DNA from 2 places in the Streptomyces sp. NPDC031274 genome. Region 2 is predicted to be linked to the other one. Evidence: riboswitches for the same ligand, from Rfam matches in the RefSeq annotation. Region 2 holds a riboswitch; the other holds the start of a gene.
The links. A riboswitch is a leader RNA that binds a small molecule or an ion and turns the genes downstream of it on or off. The one in region 2 is predicted to bind cobalamin.
Positions count from the first base shown of each region.

Region 1: it holds a riboswitch for cobalamin, as region 2 does, so the genes downstream of both, ACZ5CR_RS20740 (ABC transporter substrate-binding protein) here and metE (5-methyltetrahydropteroyltriglutamate--homocysteine S-methyltransferase) in region 2, are expected to answer to the same signal.

Region 1 is NZ_JBVIHP010000012.1:155,407-162,675, reverse strand. It holds gene ACZ5CR_RS20760 (ABATE domain-containing protein) at 1-402, opposite strand, end outside; gene ACZ5CR_RS20755 (MBL fold metallo-hydrolase) at 687-1,499, shown strand; gene ACZ5CR_RS20750 (ABC transporter ATP-binding protein) at 1,529-2,344, opposite strand; gene ACZ5CR_RS20745 (FecCD family ABC transporter permease) at 2,401-3,396, opposite strand; gene ACZ5CR_RS20740 (ABC transporter substrate-binding protein) at 3,495-4,544, opposite strand; cobalamin riboswitch at 4,612-4,797, opposite strand; gene ACZ5CR_RS20735 (VOC family protein) at 4,856-5,362, opposite strand; gene ACZ5CR_RS20730 (AraC family transcriptional regulator) at 5,368-6,234, opposite strand; gene ACZ5CR_RS20725 (HAD family hydrolase) at 6,512-7,269, shown strand, end outside.
Region 2 is NZ_JBVIHP010000036.1:28,350-35,618, forward strand. It holds gene ACZ5CR_RS39070 (cytochrome P450 family protein) at 1-202, shown strand, start outside; gene ACZ5CR_RS39075 (hypothetical protein) at 246-683, opposite strand; gene ACZ5CR_RS39080 (sensor histidine kinase) at 895-2,151, shown strand; gene ACZ5CR_RS39085 (response regulator transcription factor) at 2,139-2,786, shown strand; partial or broken gene ACZ5CR_RS39090 (MaoC/PaaZ C-terminal domain-containing protein) at 2,833-3,006, opposite strand; gene metE (5-methyltetrahydropteroyltriglutamate--homocysteine S-methyltransferase) at 3,063-5,384, opposite strand; cobalamin riboswitch at 5,556-5,773, opposite strand; partial or broken gene ACZ5CR_RS39100 (3-hydroxyisobutyrate dehydrogenase) at 5,865-5,954, shown strand; partial or broken gene ACZ5CR_RS39105 (enoyl-CoA hydratase-related protein) at 5,956-6,285, shown strand; cobalamin riboswitch at 6,365-6,562, shown strand; gene ACZ5CR_RS39110 (energy-coupling factor ABC transporter permease) at 6,593-7,269, shown strand, end outside.

The DNA.
Region 1 (7,269 bases), on a different contig from region 2:
GGCGTGCTCGACGATCTGCGTCGTGGGGTGGGACGCGGCGCGGTACATGCCGCGTGCGGGGTCCCAGTGGAGCAGGGAGGCCGCGGGTGCCCTGGTCAGGGCCTCGTTGAGGGCGGCAAGCGCGCTCGCCGGGGGTGCGCAGCCGTCCAGCCTGGCGGCGAGCAGGGAACGGATCTGTTCCCGCAGGGTGCGCAGCTGAGCCGTACACATCTCCTGCAGACCCGAGTCGGCCGGTGCCAGGTCGCGTTCGGTGAGCCACCGGTTCGCGGCCGCCGGGGTGCCAAGGAAGTCGGTGAACTGGCCGCCGGGCAGGGCGATGGCGCTGTTGGCGAAGTCGAGTGCGGGGTACTGGTCCGCTCCCGGCGCGGGCGGTGGCGCGGGCTCGGTGGGCGGTGAGGTCAGCTCGGCCGACCCGGTAGACGGTGACACCTGCTCGGCCGACCCGGTAGGCGGTGACACCTGCTCGGCCGACTCGGCGGGAAGTGACGTCGGCTCGGCCGACTCGGTGGGCGGTGACACCGGCTCGGCGGGCAGCGGCGCCGACTCGGTAGTTTCGGCCAGCTCCGCAGGCTCGGCCGTCTGGATCTCGTTCACCTTTCTCATGGTACGCATTGCCTTCATCCGTGAGAGGCGGCTACCGTTTCTCACGGATAGATTGTTTCCCATCCGTGAGGTGTATCTCCCCCATGTCATCCACGTCCTCCATGGCTGCTTCCGGCACGGCCGACGAGCAGTTCCCCGTACGCGTCTTCGGCGGCCCGACCGCCCTCTTCGAGTACGGCGGTCTGAGGTTCCTCACCGACCCCACCTTCGACGCACCCGGCGAGTACCCGGCCCCGGGCGGTCCCGGCCTGACCAAGACCGCGCCCGCTTCCGTCCCCCGCTCCGCGCTCGGCCCCGTCGACGTGGTCCTGCTCTCGCACGACGAGCACCCCGACAACCTCGATGTCTCCGGCCGCGCCCTGCTCGCCGACGTACCGCTCACCCTCACCACGCCCGGTGGCGGGCGCCGCCTGCGCGACAGCCTCGGGGACAGGGCGAAGGGGCTGCACGACTGGGAGTCCGTCGAGCTCGACCGGCCCGGCGGCGGCCACGTGACCGTGACGGGCGTGCCCGCCGTGCACGGTCCCGGCAAGCGCGAGGACGTCGAACCGCTCACCGGCGAGGTCGTCGGCTTCGTCCTGACCGGCGACGGCCTGCCCACGGTCTACGTCAGCGGCGACAACGCCTCGCTCACCGCGGTCGAGGAGACGGCCGCGCGCTTCGGCCCTGTGGACACCGCCGTCCTCTTCGCCGGCGCGCCCCGCTTCCCCCTCTTGTTCGACGGCGCACCCATCGTCCTCGACAGCGCCCAGGCCGCCGAGGCCACGAAGATCCTCGGCGCGCGCCGGGTCGTACCCGTCCACTTCGACAGCTGGGCCCACTTCACCGAGGGCCGCACCGAACTCGTCGTCGCCTTCACCGCCGCGGGCCTCGCCGAACGTCTGCAGCTCGACTGACTGGCCTCGCGGACACCTCGGAGAGGAACTCAGCCCCTCAGGAAGCGGATCGACGGGCGGCTGTCCGGGCCGTCGTCCACCCTCGTCACCACCGCCCGTACCCCGTACACCTTCGCGATCAGCTCCTCCGTGATCACCTCGGACGGTGTGCCCGCCGCGTGGGCCACGCCTTCACGCAGGACCAGTACGTGATCGCAGAACATGGCGGCCAGGTTCAGGTCGTGCAGGGCGATCACGCTGGTCAGAGGGAGGTCGGCGACCAGGGACAGGAGGTCCAGTTGGTGCTGGATGTCCAGGTGGTTGGTCGGCTCGTCCAGGAGGAGTTCCTCGGGGGCCTGGGCCAGGGCCCTGGCTATCTGGACCCGTTGGCGTTCGCCGCCGGAGAGGGTGTGCCAGGACTGGCCCGCGCGGTCGGCGAGGCCTGTGCGGGTCAGCGCCTCGTGGACCGCCTCGTCGTCCTTGGGCGTGGACGGGGACCACGCTCTGCGGTGCGGGATGCGGCCCAGGCGTACGACCTCCTCCACCGACAACTCGACCTGCGTGGTGGCGTCCTGGTCCACCACCGCCACCCTGCGTGCCACCGTGCGGCGGCCCACGTCCCGCAGTGGACGGCCGTCCAGCGTGACCGCTCCCGATGCCGGGGCCAGGACGCCCGCCAGGATGCGCAGGAGGGTGGACTTGCCCGAGCCGTTCGGGCCGAGCAGGCCGACCGTCGCTCCGGGGGGCGGGGCCAGGGTCACTCCGTCGACTATGAGGTGGCCGCCCGCCGTTCTGGTCACTCGGTCGGCTCGCAGGCCGGGGACAGCAGCGTGCGGGATCACGTCGCCGGTCACGGCGGCGGTCATGTTGTCGGTCACGGCGTTGGTCATGTCGTCCGTCATGTCCTCGATCACGTCGTCGGTCACGTCGCCTTTCGCGTGCGGTAGAGGACCAGGACGAATGCCGGTACGCCGATCAGGGACGTCACCACGCCCACCGGGACCTCCTGCGGGTCCAGGACCGTACGGGCGAGCGTGTCCACCCACACCAGGAACACCGCGCCCGCGAGCGCCGTGACCGGGAGCAGTCGCGCGTGCCCCGAGCCGACCAGGGCGCGGGCCGCGTGCGGCAGGACCAGGCCGACGAAGCCGATGGCGCCCGCGCTGCTGACCAGCGCCGCCGTGAGCAGGGCCGTGGTGGAGAGCAGCAGGAGGCGGGTACGGGCCACGTGGACTCCCAGCGTCGCCGCCGCGTCCTGGCCGAACACGAACGCGTCCAGGGTGCGGGCATGCGCCAGGCAGATCACGAGGGCGACGACGAGCACCGCCCCGCACAGCCAGACATCCGTCCAGCCCACCCCGCTCAACGAGCCGAGCAGCCAGAACAGGACACCCCGCGTCGTCTCCGCGTTGCCCGCCGTCAGGATCACGAAGGAAGTGAGCGCGGAGAAGAGCTGCATCGCCGCCACCCCGGAAAGCACCACCCTGTCGGTGCTCCCGCCCAGGGTGTGGCTGAGCAGCAGGACGAGGGCGAACGAGCAGAGGGCCCCCACGAAGGCCCCCGCCGAGATCGACACCACTCCCCCGCCGACCCCCAGGACGACGATCGCGACCGCCCCCGTGGAAGCGCCCGAGGAGACACCGAGCACGAAGGGGTCGGCCAGCGGATTGCGCAGGAGGGACTGGAGGACCGTTCCGCACACCGCGAGGCCCGCGCCGCAGACCGCCGCGAGGAGCGTGCGCGGCATGCGCAGGTTCCAGACGATGCCGTCCCGGATCGGCGTCAGCGTCGCCTCGCCCCAGCCGAGGTGGGCGGCCACCGCCGACCACACGTCCAGTACGGAGATGTCGGCGGGGCCGATCGTGACGGCCACCGCCACGGAGAGGGCGAGGGCGGCGAGTCCCGTCGTCCAGAGCAGGGCGCGGCGTACACCGCCCGCGACGCCGACACGGGAACCGGCGCCGACACCGAGACCGACACGGGCACGGGCACCGGCGCCGACACCGGCGCCACCCCTCACTTGTCGAGCCCGAACTCGCGCAACGCGTCGGCGACTTGCTCAACGCCGTCCACCGTACGGATCGACGGGTTCATGGCCTGGCCGCTCAGCAGCACGTACCGCTTCTTCTTCACCGCGGTCAGGTTCTTGGTGACCGGGTTGGACTCCAGGAACTCGATCTTCTTCTTCGCGCTCTCAGCCGTCTGCGACTTGCGGGTGAGGTCGCCGATGACCAGGACGTCCGGGTCGCGGTCCGCCACCGTCTCCCAGTTGATCTGGGGCCACTCCTCGCGGGTGTCGTCGAAGACGTTCTCCGTGCCGAGCTCGCGGGTGATGATGCCCGGCGCTCCGCAGCAGCCCGCGATGTAGGGGGCGTCGGAGTTGGCGAACCAGTAGAGGAGGGTCGTGTCGGACGCGTCGATCTCCTTCGTTGCCTTCGCCACCCGGCCCTTGAGCTCCGTGATCAGGCGTTCGCCGCGCTTCTCGACCCCGAAGGCCTTGGCCAGGTCCCGCACCTCGCCGTACACCGTGTCCATGGTCAGCGTCTTGACCCGCTTGCCGTCACCGTCGCCGCTGTTGTCCTTGCCCGCGCAGTCGGACGGTGAGACGTAGGCGGGTACGCCGAGTTCGGCGAACTTGGCGCGGTCCGCGACGCCGCCCTTGCTGACCGTCGCCAGGAAGGACGCGGTGACGAAGTCCGGTTCCTTGGCGAGGACCTTCTCGAAGGAGGGGTAGCTGTCGGCGATCCGGGGCACCTTGGCGTTGTCCTTCTCCAGTCCCTTGAGCACCGGGTCCGTCCAGGTCCCGGTGCCGACCATGCGGTCCGCGAGTCCGAGGGAGAGCAGGATCTCGGTGGAGCCCTGGTCGAGGGAGACCGCCCGCTGCGGCGGCGCCTTGATCTCCGCCTTCTTGCCGCAGGAGGTCAGGGTCAGTGGATAGCCGTCGGCCTTCTTGTCCGTGGTGGAGGAGGCAGGCGAGCCGCCGCAGGAGGTCAGCGTGACGACCAGAGCCGCACTGAAGAAACTGAGGAAGACGGGTATACGTACACGACGGGCTGTGGAGGACACACGATCCCTTGAGTCTCACGGCTCATACGCGGAGCCTGGCCTGCTTCGTCACCTCCGCCGCTCGGTGCGCGGGCGAAGGCGGCCAGCAGGTCTTCGGACTCGGGGATCGGCCGGACGGGGCGCCTTCCCAGGCGTCCGTGGACGCCCAGTGGCCGTGGCCCCGCCCGTACCCCCTCACCGCTGCGCGTCAGTTCCGGATTCGCACCGGATTCCCTGGCCCTGGTGTGGGTCGACTGGCGTCCGCAAGCTATCACGCGAGGTCAGGGCACCCCTCAGAATGCCTGGTCAGGACGCCTGAGCAGGAAGCCCGGTCAGGACGCCTGGTCGGGCCTCGGTGCGCCGCGGTAGGTGCCGAAGGACCACTTGTTGCCCTCGGGGTCGGCGATCGCGAACTCCCGGCTGCCGTACGGCTGGTCCTCGATCTCACGGATGATCTCGACTCCGGCGGCGCTGAGCCGCTGGTAGAGGTCGTCCACGTGATCGGTGACGACGTACGCGCCGAAGGTGCCCGGCTTCAGGCACCAGTCCTGCGACTTCTCGTCGTACGAGCCGAGCATGACGGCGCCGCCCTCGGGCCAGTCGAGCTCGGCGTGGGCCACGCGGTCGCCGTCCTCGTAGACGGCGGTGCGCAGGAAGCCGACCGTGCCGACCAGGAAGTCGATCAGGGCGGGGGCGTCGTTGGCCTGGAGCGACGGCCAGACATCGGGGGCGCGCCCGGCCGAAGCGGAGGTCGACCGGGGCTGGGACTGGGGCTGGGCCTGGGACTGGGGCTTGGACTGAGGCTGGGACTGGGACTGCTGCTTCTCGTTGGTGTCCATGAGTCCTACTCTTCGCCCCCGCCATGGCTCCCGGCTTGGATATTCCGGCACTCTTCGGCCAGCCAGCCGCTGGGACTCACCCCGGTGTACTGCCGGAAGTCCCGTACCAGATGGGAGTGGTCGTAGTAGCCGCAGTCGGCGGCGACGCGGGCCAGGTCGGGGGCGCCACCCGAGGCGACAGGGCGTACGACGGCGTCGCGGGCGCGCTGGAAGCGCATCAGACGGCCCGCCTGCTTGGGGCTCAGGCCCGTCTCGGCACGGAAGAGCGTGGTCAGGCGGCGTTCGCTGAGCGCCACGTGCCGGGAGAGGCCGCGCAGGGTGCCGACGCCCCGGTGCCGGGCCAGCCAGGCCCAGGCCTCGGCGACCTCGGGCCGTACGGCTCCGTTCGCGTCGGCGTCGGCCACGCGCTGCCTCAGGTAGCCGGACAGGGAGGCGAATCGCTCCTCCCACCCACCCTGCTCGCACAGCAGCTCCCGTACGTCGACGGCGCGGCGCCCCATCACGTCCGCGCCGGACGTCACCAGGTCACCGGTCAGCAACGAGGCCGGTACGCCGAACAGGGCGCGGGCGGCGAGCGGATGCACGGCGAGCTGGATGCCCGCCTCGTGCTCGGGCCGCACGACGTACGCCGGGGACTGGTGCAGGCCGCCCAGGACGATGTCCGTGCGGATGGCATCGGGGCCGACCGCCTGCTCGGGACTGCGGCCGGTGGCGACGGGACCGTCCAGCGAGAAGATCAGCGTCAGATACGGGGACGGCAGGCCGCGGTGCAGGCCGGGCAGCTCACCCGCCGTGCGGTAGCCGACGGCGGACACGACCATGCCGTCGAGCCGCGGAGCGGCCCGCACGAACTCGCGGGAGACGGTCTCCATGCCCACCAGTATGCGATGAGCGCCGCTCCGAAGCAGGCCCACGAGCAGACCGGAGCAAGCCCGAGCAGGCCCACGAGCAGACCGGAGCGCACCTGAGCCCGGAACGCACCTGAGCAAGCCCGAGCACCCCGGCAGGCGTCCCATCCCACTACCCGCCCACGGCCGACCCATGCCCGTTCCGTCCGGTGATGTCGATCATGGGAATCCGCCGTCCCACCCCATACGATGACCCGCCGCTCCGGACGGGGCGCAGACCGCTCTCAGGGGGCACAGAACCATGGCAGCAAAGGCAGTAAAAGTAGTAAAGGCAAAGGGCAAGCTGGCCGTACTCGGCACGGCGGGCGCGCTCACCGCGGCCGTTCTCGCGGGCACGGCTCTCTGGCCGAGCACGGACGCGACGGCCGCGGACGCCTCGGCGAGAACCGCCGCGAAGACCTCGAAGGCCACGGCCGAGCTGAAGCACTGGCCCAAGCCGGTCGCGAAGAAGCTGGGCAAGGTCATCGCGAAGAACGAGCACAAGGGCGCGTACGCCGTCTTCGACGCGGACAACACGACGTACCGCAACGACCTGGAGGAGTCCCTCCTGCCCTTCCTGGAGATGAAGGGGGTGCTGACCCGCAAGTCGATGGACCCGTCACTGAAGATCATCCCCTTCAAGGACACGGCGAAGCACAAGGAGAGCCTCTACAGCTACTACACCCGGCTCTGCGAGATCGACGACCAGGTCTCCTACCCGTGGGCCGCGCAGATCTTCTCCGGTTTCACGCTGAAGGAGCTCAAGGGGTACGTCGACGAGCTCCTGGCCTATGACAAGCCCATCCCCGCCGAGTACTACGAGGACGGGAAGCTGACGAAGACCGAGGTCAAGAAGCCCGAGTTCTTCACCGGCATGCAGGAGCTCTACAACTCGCTGCAAGGGCACGGCATCGAGGTGTACGTCGTCAGCGCGGCCAGCGAGGACCTGGTGCGGATGGTCCTCGCCGACCCCAAGTACGGCTACAACGTGAAGCCCGAGAACGTCATCGGCGTCGGCCT
Region 2 (7,269 bases):
GGACGCCGCCGCCCATCTCAGCTTCGGTCACGGCATCCACCGCTGTGTCGGCGCTCCCCTGGCGAGGGCCGAGGCGGAGATCGCCCTACGAGCCATCTTGACCCGGTTCCCAGGAATCCGCCTTGCCGTATCGCCCGATCAACTTGAGTGGCGGCGCACCCGCCTTGTTCGTGGGCTGGTGTCGCTCCCCGTCCGGACGTGAACAATCAACTCTCCCGGATTCCGTCCCTCCCGGTCAGCAACGGTCAGCACCGGTCGGCGGCGGCGCGCAGCCCGCGTCCGTTGACGATGAACGCGGTCGCGCCGATGGTGAGCGCGCAGACGATCTGCAGTGCGACGAACCACGTCGGCAGAGCGCCGGGGATCATGTCGATCGCGATGATCGTGATCGGCATGACGATCGAGATGACGCGCACGCGCAGATAGGCCCATCGTGCTCCCCTTGCGGCGAGGACGGTCAGCCAGTACGTCACGGCGGCGCTCGCGAGTACTCCGGCCGACCGGCCCCACATGAACGAGGTCACCGTCTGTCCGGTGAGTGCGAGGGCGGCGACCGTGATGAGGACGGCGGCGCTCAGCGCGCCGTAGGCCGCCACGAGGATCTTCGCCCTGCCGAAGTCCCTGGCGCGGTAAGGGTGGTTGAGGTGAGTGGCCTTCGCCGTGCTGGTGCTCGCGGTTTCCATGTCTCGTTCCTCTGCTCGTGATTCTCTGCTCGTGTCGCTGTCCGGTGTCGACGTTAGGAAGCGCAGGAGAGGCGCGGTATGGGTCTGGGCGTAGAGGAGGGTGGGCCTTGACCCACTTCTGAGCCGACCCGGGAGGGAGCGGGCACTGTGCCGTGCACAGTGGGACCACCGAGCCGTACCGGTCACGGTTCATGAAGCAGAAGGAAGGGTCATGCGACAGTTCGTGTCGTGGGCGGCAAGTGCCTGCGTGGGGTTCGTCCGGGCATGTGTGGTGGTGGTCGTCAGCATGCTGGTTCCGGCCGTGTGGGCCGCTGCCGTGGTGCTGGGGATCTGGTGGGGGGCGGGAAACCCGTGGTCGTGGCTCGCGCCGGTCGTGCTGGTGTGTGTGGGCACGTTCGCCCTGTCCCGCCCCGTCTGCCGGGTGTTCCGCTTCCTCGTCGTGAAGTGGACGGCCACCGTCGTTCCCGCCGGGTACCGGCAGGCCGAGCCGGTGGTACGGATGTCCACCGGGTACTGGTGGAACGGTTTCTCCTACGAACGCACCCGCCGCGACGCCCTCATGGACCAGAGGTGGCGGATCCGGTGGAACGACCCGGCGAACTGGCGTGACCTGCGCTTCACGGCGATCGCGCCGCTCACCGCGGGCGTGATCGCGGCTATTCCGCCGGCCGGAGTCGCCACGGCGGTCATCGGGTTCGGCCAGTCGGCGCTTTTCGCCCGCCTTGTCGGGGTGCTCGGCCTGGCCGTGGCCGTCGCGAGCGCTCCGTACGCCTGGCGGTCCGTCGAGCCGGTGGCCGCGCGCTTCCTGCGCGCCTCGCCTGCGATGGTCCTCGCGGACCGGGTGGATGAGCTGACGGCCCAGCGTGCGGACACCACCGTCGTCCAGGCCGCCGAGATCCGCCGGATCGAACGGGACCTGCACGACGGAGCGCAGGCCCGCCTTGTCGGGCTCGGGCTTGCTCTCGTGACCGCCGAGAAGCTGATGGAGACCGACCCCGACCAGGCGAAAGCGCTGATGCGGGAGGCGCGAGCGGGCGCCACCACCTCACTGACCGAACTCCGCGAACTGGTCAAGGGAATCAACCCGCCGGTACTCAACGACCGCGGGCTCGTCGACGCCGTACGCGCGCTTGCCCTGGACAGCCCGCTCGAAGCGACCGTGAGCGCCGGCGTCCCGCTGCGCCTCGACCCGCCGATCGAGTCCGCCGCGTACTTCGGCATCGCCGAACTGCTGACCAACGCGGTCAAGCACGCCCATGCCACCCGGGCACAGATCACCGTCGCGCGGGACGACGCAGGCCTCGTCGTCGACGTCGAGGACGACGGAAGAGGCGGCGTGAGCGCCCGAGCAGGTGGGGGACTGGAAGGGCTGCGCCGCCGTCTCGCGGTCTTCGACGGCACTCTGGAGATCACCAGCCCGGCAGGGGGCCCGACCCGGGTGAGGATGATGGTGCCATGCGAATCGTAGTAGCCGAGGACCTCTACCTTCTGCGCGACGGAATGGTCCGCCTCATCGAAGCGTGCGGACACGAGGTGGTGGCGACGGCGGCCACCGGCCCCGAGACGCTCGACGCGCTGCTGACCTGGCGCCCGGACGTCGCCGTCGTCGACGTCCGCATGCCGCCGACCCAGACGGACGAGGGCCTGCGTGCGGCTCTTGCCGCCCGCCGCGAACGGCCCGGCCTGCCGGTCCTGGTTCTCTCCCAGTACGTCGAACAGCTCTATGCCCGCGAGCTGTTGGCCGACGGCACCGGTGGCATCGGCTACTTCCTCAAGGAGAGCGTGTTCGACGCCGACCAGTTCATCGACGCCCTGGAACGCGTCGCTTCCGGCGGGACTGCCATGGACCCGGCCGTCATCGCGAAACTGCTGTCCAGCGGGTCATCGAACCGGCGACTTGAACGGCTCACCGAACGCGAACACTCCGTGCTCGCCCTCATGGCCGAAGGCTTGTCCAATCAGGCCATCGCGCGTCGGCTCTTCCTGAGTGACAGCGCCATCAGCAAGTACACCACCTCCCTCTTCGGCAAACTCGGCATCACCGATGACGACAACAACAACCGTCGCGTCCTCGCCGTCCTCACCTATCTGAACAACCCCTGATGCCTGAACAACCTCTGACGCGGGCTTCTCGGGCGCAGAAGCGGGACGGGGCTCCGAAGGGTCCCTGGGCGGCCTTCTCGGGGTCGGTGTGGATCCACTGGTGGTCGCCGGTCGCGTCGGCGAAGGTGTCGATGCGGCCCTGGCCGACCTCAAGCCAGTCGGTGACGCCGCAGCTCGCTTGCGACCGCTCCGCGAGGCCGGAGGCCCGGGACCGGCTCATGGCGGAACGGGGCGGCCGTTCGCCCTTGAACGACCGCCCCGACTGGTGCGTTCGGGTCAGGAACCCGTGGGCAGCTCCGCCCTCACCTCGCGTGCCGCCGCGACCAGGTTCTCCAGGGACGCCCTGGTCTCGGGCCAGCCGCGGGTCTTGAGACCGCAGTCGGGGTTCACCCACAGGCGCTCGGCGGGGATGGCCTCAAGTCCCTTGCGCAGCAGGGCCGCTGCCTCCTCTGCGCTGGGGACGCGCGGGGAGTGGATGTCGTAGACGCCGGGGCCCGCCTCGCGCGGGTAGCCGTGCTGGGCGAGTTCGCGGGCCACCTGCATGTGCGAGCGGGCGGCTTCCAGGCTGATGACGTCGGCGTCGAGGTCGTCGATGGCCTGGACGATGTCGCCGAACTCGGCGTAGCACATGTGCGTGTGGATCTGAGTGTCCGGGCGTACGCCGCTGGTGGTGAGGCGGAACGACTCGGTGGCCCAGTCCAGGTAGGCGGCACGGTCGGCGGCCCGCAGCGGCAGCGTCTCGCGCAGTGCGGGCTCATCGACCTGGATCACCGAAGTGCCTGCCGTCTCAAGGTCGTCGACCTCGTCGCGCAGAGCGAGGGCGACCTGGCGCGCCGTGTCGCCGAGCGGCTGGTCGTCGCGGACGAAGGACCAGGCGAGCATGGTGACCGGGCCGGTGAGCATGCCCTTGACGGGGCGGTCGGTGAGGGAGTTGGCGTAGGAGGTCCAGCGCACCGTCATCGGCTCGGGCCGCGAGATGTCGCCCGCCAGGACCGGCGGTCGCACATAGCGGGTGCCGTACGACTGGACCCAGCCGTGCTGCGTGGCGAGGTAGCCGGTGAGCTGCTCGGCGAAGTACTGCACCATGTCGTTGCGCTCCGGCTCGCCGTGCACCAGGACGTCGATACCTGCCTTCTCCTGGAAGGCGAGCACCTCGCGGATCTCGTTCTTGATGCGTTCCTCGTAACCGGCCGTGTCGATGCGTCCGGCACGCAAGTCGGCCCGGGTGGTTCGCAGTTCGGTGGTCTGGGGGAAGGAGCCGATGGTGGTCGTGGGCAGTTGGGGGAGGCCGAGGCGGGTCCGCTGGGCCGCCGCACGCTCCGGGTAGGCGTGGGCGCGGCGGGCATCGGCGCCGGTGACGGCGGCGACGCGGGAGCGTACGGCCGGATCGTGGGTGAGCGCCGAGCCAGAGCGGGACGCCAAGTCGGCGCGGTTGGCGGACAGTTCGGCTGTGATGGCGCCCGTACCCTGGGCCAGGCCGCGGGCCAGGGTGGCGATCTCGGCTGTCTTCTGGTGCGCGAAGGCCAGCCAGCGGGCGATCTGCGGGTCGATGTCCCGTTCGGCGGTGGAGTCCAGCGGTACGTGGAGGAGGGAGCAGGACGCCGAGACGTCGACCCGGTCGGCGAGACCCAGGAGCGTGCCCAGCGTGGAGAGAGACTTCTCCAGGTCGTTGATCCAGATGTTGCGGCCGTTGACGACGCCCGCGACCAGACGCTTGCCGGGAAGACCGCCGACGGCGGCGAGATCCTCGAGCTGGCTGGCCGCGGCCTCGGTGAAGTCGAGGGCGATGCCCTCGACCGGCGCCTTGGCGAGCACGGGCAGCGCCTCGCCGAGTCGGCCGAAGTACGAGGCGACAAGCAGCTTCGGGCGGTCGGTGAGGGCGCCGAGGTCGCGATAGGCGCGGGCGGCGGCATTGAGCTCGGCCGGGGTGCGGTCCTGGACCAGGGCGGGCTCGTCGAGTTGCACCCACTCCGCGCCCGCCGCGCGCAGGTCGGCGATGACCTCGGCGTACACGGGCAGCAGTCGGTCGAGGAGAGTGAGCGGCTCGAAGTCGGCCGCGACGCCGGGCGCGGGCTTGGCGAGCAGCAGATAGGTGACCGGGCCGACGAGGACGGGACGGGCCGCGAGGCCGAGCGCGAGGGCTTCCCCCAGCTCGGTGACCTGCTTGGCGGAGTCGGCGGTGAAGACGGTGTCGGGGCCGAGCTCCGGCACGAGGTAGTGGTAGTTGGTGTCGAACCACTTGGTCATCTCGAGCGGCGCCACGTCCTGGTTGCCGCGGGCCATCGCGAAATAGCCGTCGAGCCTGTCGGTGTCGACAGCCTCACGGTGTCGCTGGGGGACGGCGCCGACCATGACGCTGGTGTCGAGGACGTGGTCGTAGTACGAGAAGTCACCGGTCGGCACCTCATGGATGCCGGCGGCGGCCAGATGCTGCCAGGTGGACCGGCGCAGCTGCGCCGCGGTCTCCCGGAGGGCGTCAGCGGTGACGCGGCCCTTCCAGTAGCCCTCGACGGCCTTCTTCAGTTCCCGGTCGGGGCCCTGGCGGGGGTAGCCGTACACGGTGGACCGTGCTGCCGCGGCTGCGGACTTCGGTGTCACGGAAATCTCCTTCGCGAGATGACTCCTTGAGATCCCGGAGACGGGACACGGACGCGAAGGGGTGACGAACCGGGCGGACCGAACGCGCGCCATCGGCGCGGTGCTGCGGTACTCCACCTGATCTGTACGCCGACCCGCCCACGAGGTCACCGGGATGTCCGCACGTGAGGGGTCACGTACGGGCAACGGGCAGGTCTTCGGACTCGCGGGCACACCTGCCGAGGCAGGTTCCTACTGGCCGTCGCTTCCCGGATCCGCGCTCGGATCCAGTGCGTATGACGGCGGTCGTTCCCACTCACCGCTGCGGGGCAGTCCCGGATTCCCACCGGGTTCCCTCTTGCGACGCGTCTGCCTGGCGGGCAGGGCGAACCAGCTGCACTGGTCAGGCTAAGGGGTGGTCGGCTTCTTGGGCAGTGCTGATCACATTCCGGACCGTGAGGTGAGACACGGATCCACGGAGTGGGGGTCGCGCGAAGGGGCGCGGAACGGATCGAGGCGGGCCCGCTCCTGACGGTCATGGGCAGGAAGACGGTGCACTGTGGCGGACCCGGCGCCGGTCAGGCGGCGAAGAATGGAGATGTGCCTGACCGGTCGCACCATGGACGCAGGGGAAGCGGAGCGGGCCGGGCTCGTCTCGCGCGTGGTGCCCGCCGGTGAACTCGTCGGTGAGGCCCTCGCCGTCGCCGAGGCCGTCGCAGGGATGTCCCTGCCCGTCGCGATGATGGCGAAGGAACCCGTGTCCCGGGCCTTCGAGACGACCCTCGCGGAGGGCGTGTGCTTCGAACGCCGCCTCTTCCACGCCGTGTTCGCGACCGCGGACCAGAAGGAGGGCATGGCCGCCTTCGTCGACAAGCGACCGCCCGGCTTCACGCATTCCTGCGGCCTGAGGTCTGAGACCTGAGGCCTGACCAGGGGCGTACGCCCCTGGTCGTGTGCGTTGGCGCGTGCCACAGCCGCGGCCGTCCCGCAAGTTGTCAGGAAACTCGGTCGCGCACTATGGTCACCACGCCTTGGTGAACGGGAAATCCGGTGTGATGCCGGTGCGGCCCTCGCCACTGTGATCGGGAAGTCCGGCTCCAGCCCTCGCGGCAGCCACTGGGTGCGAACGCATCCGGGAAGGCGGAGTCCGGTCGGTATGACCCGTCAGCCAGGAGACCGGCCAAGGCGCGTTGTCCATCCACGAGGTGCTGGAGAGGGTCTGCTTAGCCATGCACATAGCCGAGGGTTTCCTCCCGCCGGCGCACGCGATCGCCTGGGGCGTAGCGTCCGCGCCGTTCGTCGTCCACGGAGTCCGCTCCCTGACCCGTGAAGTCAAGGAGCACCCCGAGAGCACCCTGCTCCTGGGCGCCTCCGGAGCCTTCACCTTTGTCCTTTCCGCACTGAAAATCCCTTCCGTCACGGGCAGTTGCTCGCACCCGACGGGCACCGGGCTCGGCGCGATCCTGTTCCGGCCGCCGATCATGGCCGTGCTCGGCACGATCACGCTGCTCTTCCAGGCCCTGCTGCTCGCCCACGGCGGGCTCACCACGCTCGGCGCCAACGTGTTCTCCATGGCGATCGTCGGGCCATGGGCCGGATACGCGGTCTACCGGCTCCTGAAGCGGTACGACGTGCCGCTCATGGTCGCCGTGTTCTTCGGCGCGTTCGTCGCCGACCTCTCCACGTACTGCGTCACCAGCGTCCAGCTGGCCCTGGCGTTCCCCGACCCGAGCAGCGGATTCCTCGGCGCCCTGGGCAAGTTCGGCGGCATCTTCGCCGTCACGCAGATCCCCCTGGCGGTCAGCGAGGGACTCCTCACCGTCCTGGTGATGCGGCTGCTCGTACAGTCCAGCAAGGGTGAACTCACGCGGCTCGGCGTACTGCTGCAGGGCAAGCAGTCGGCGGC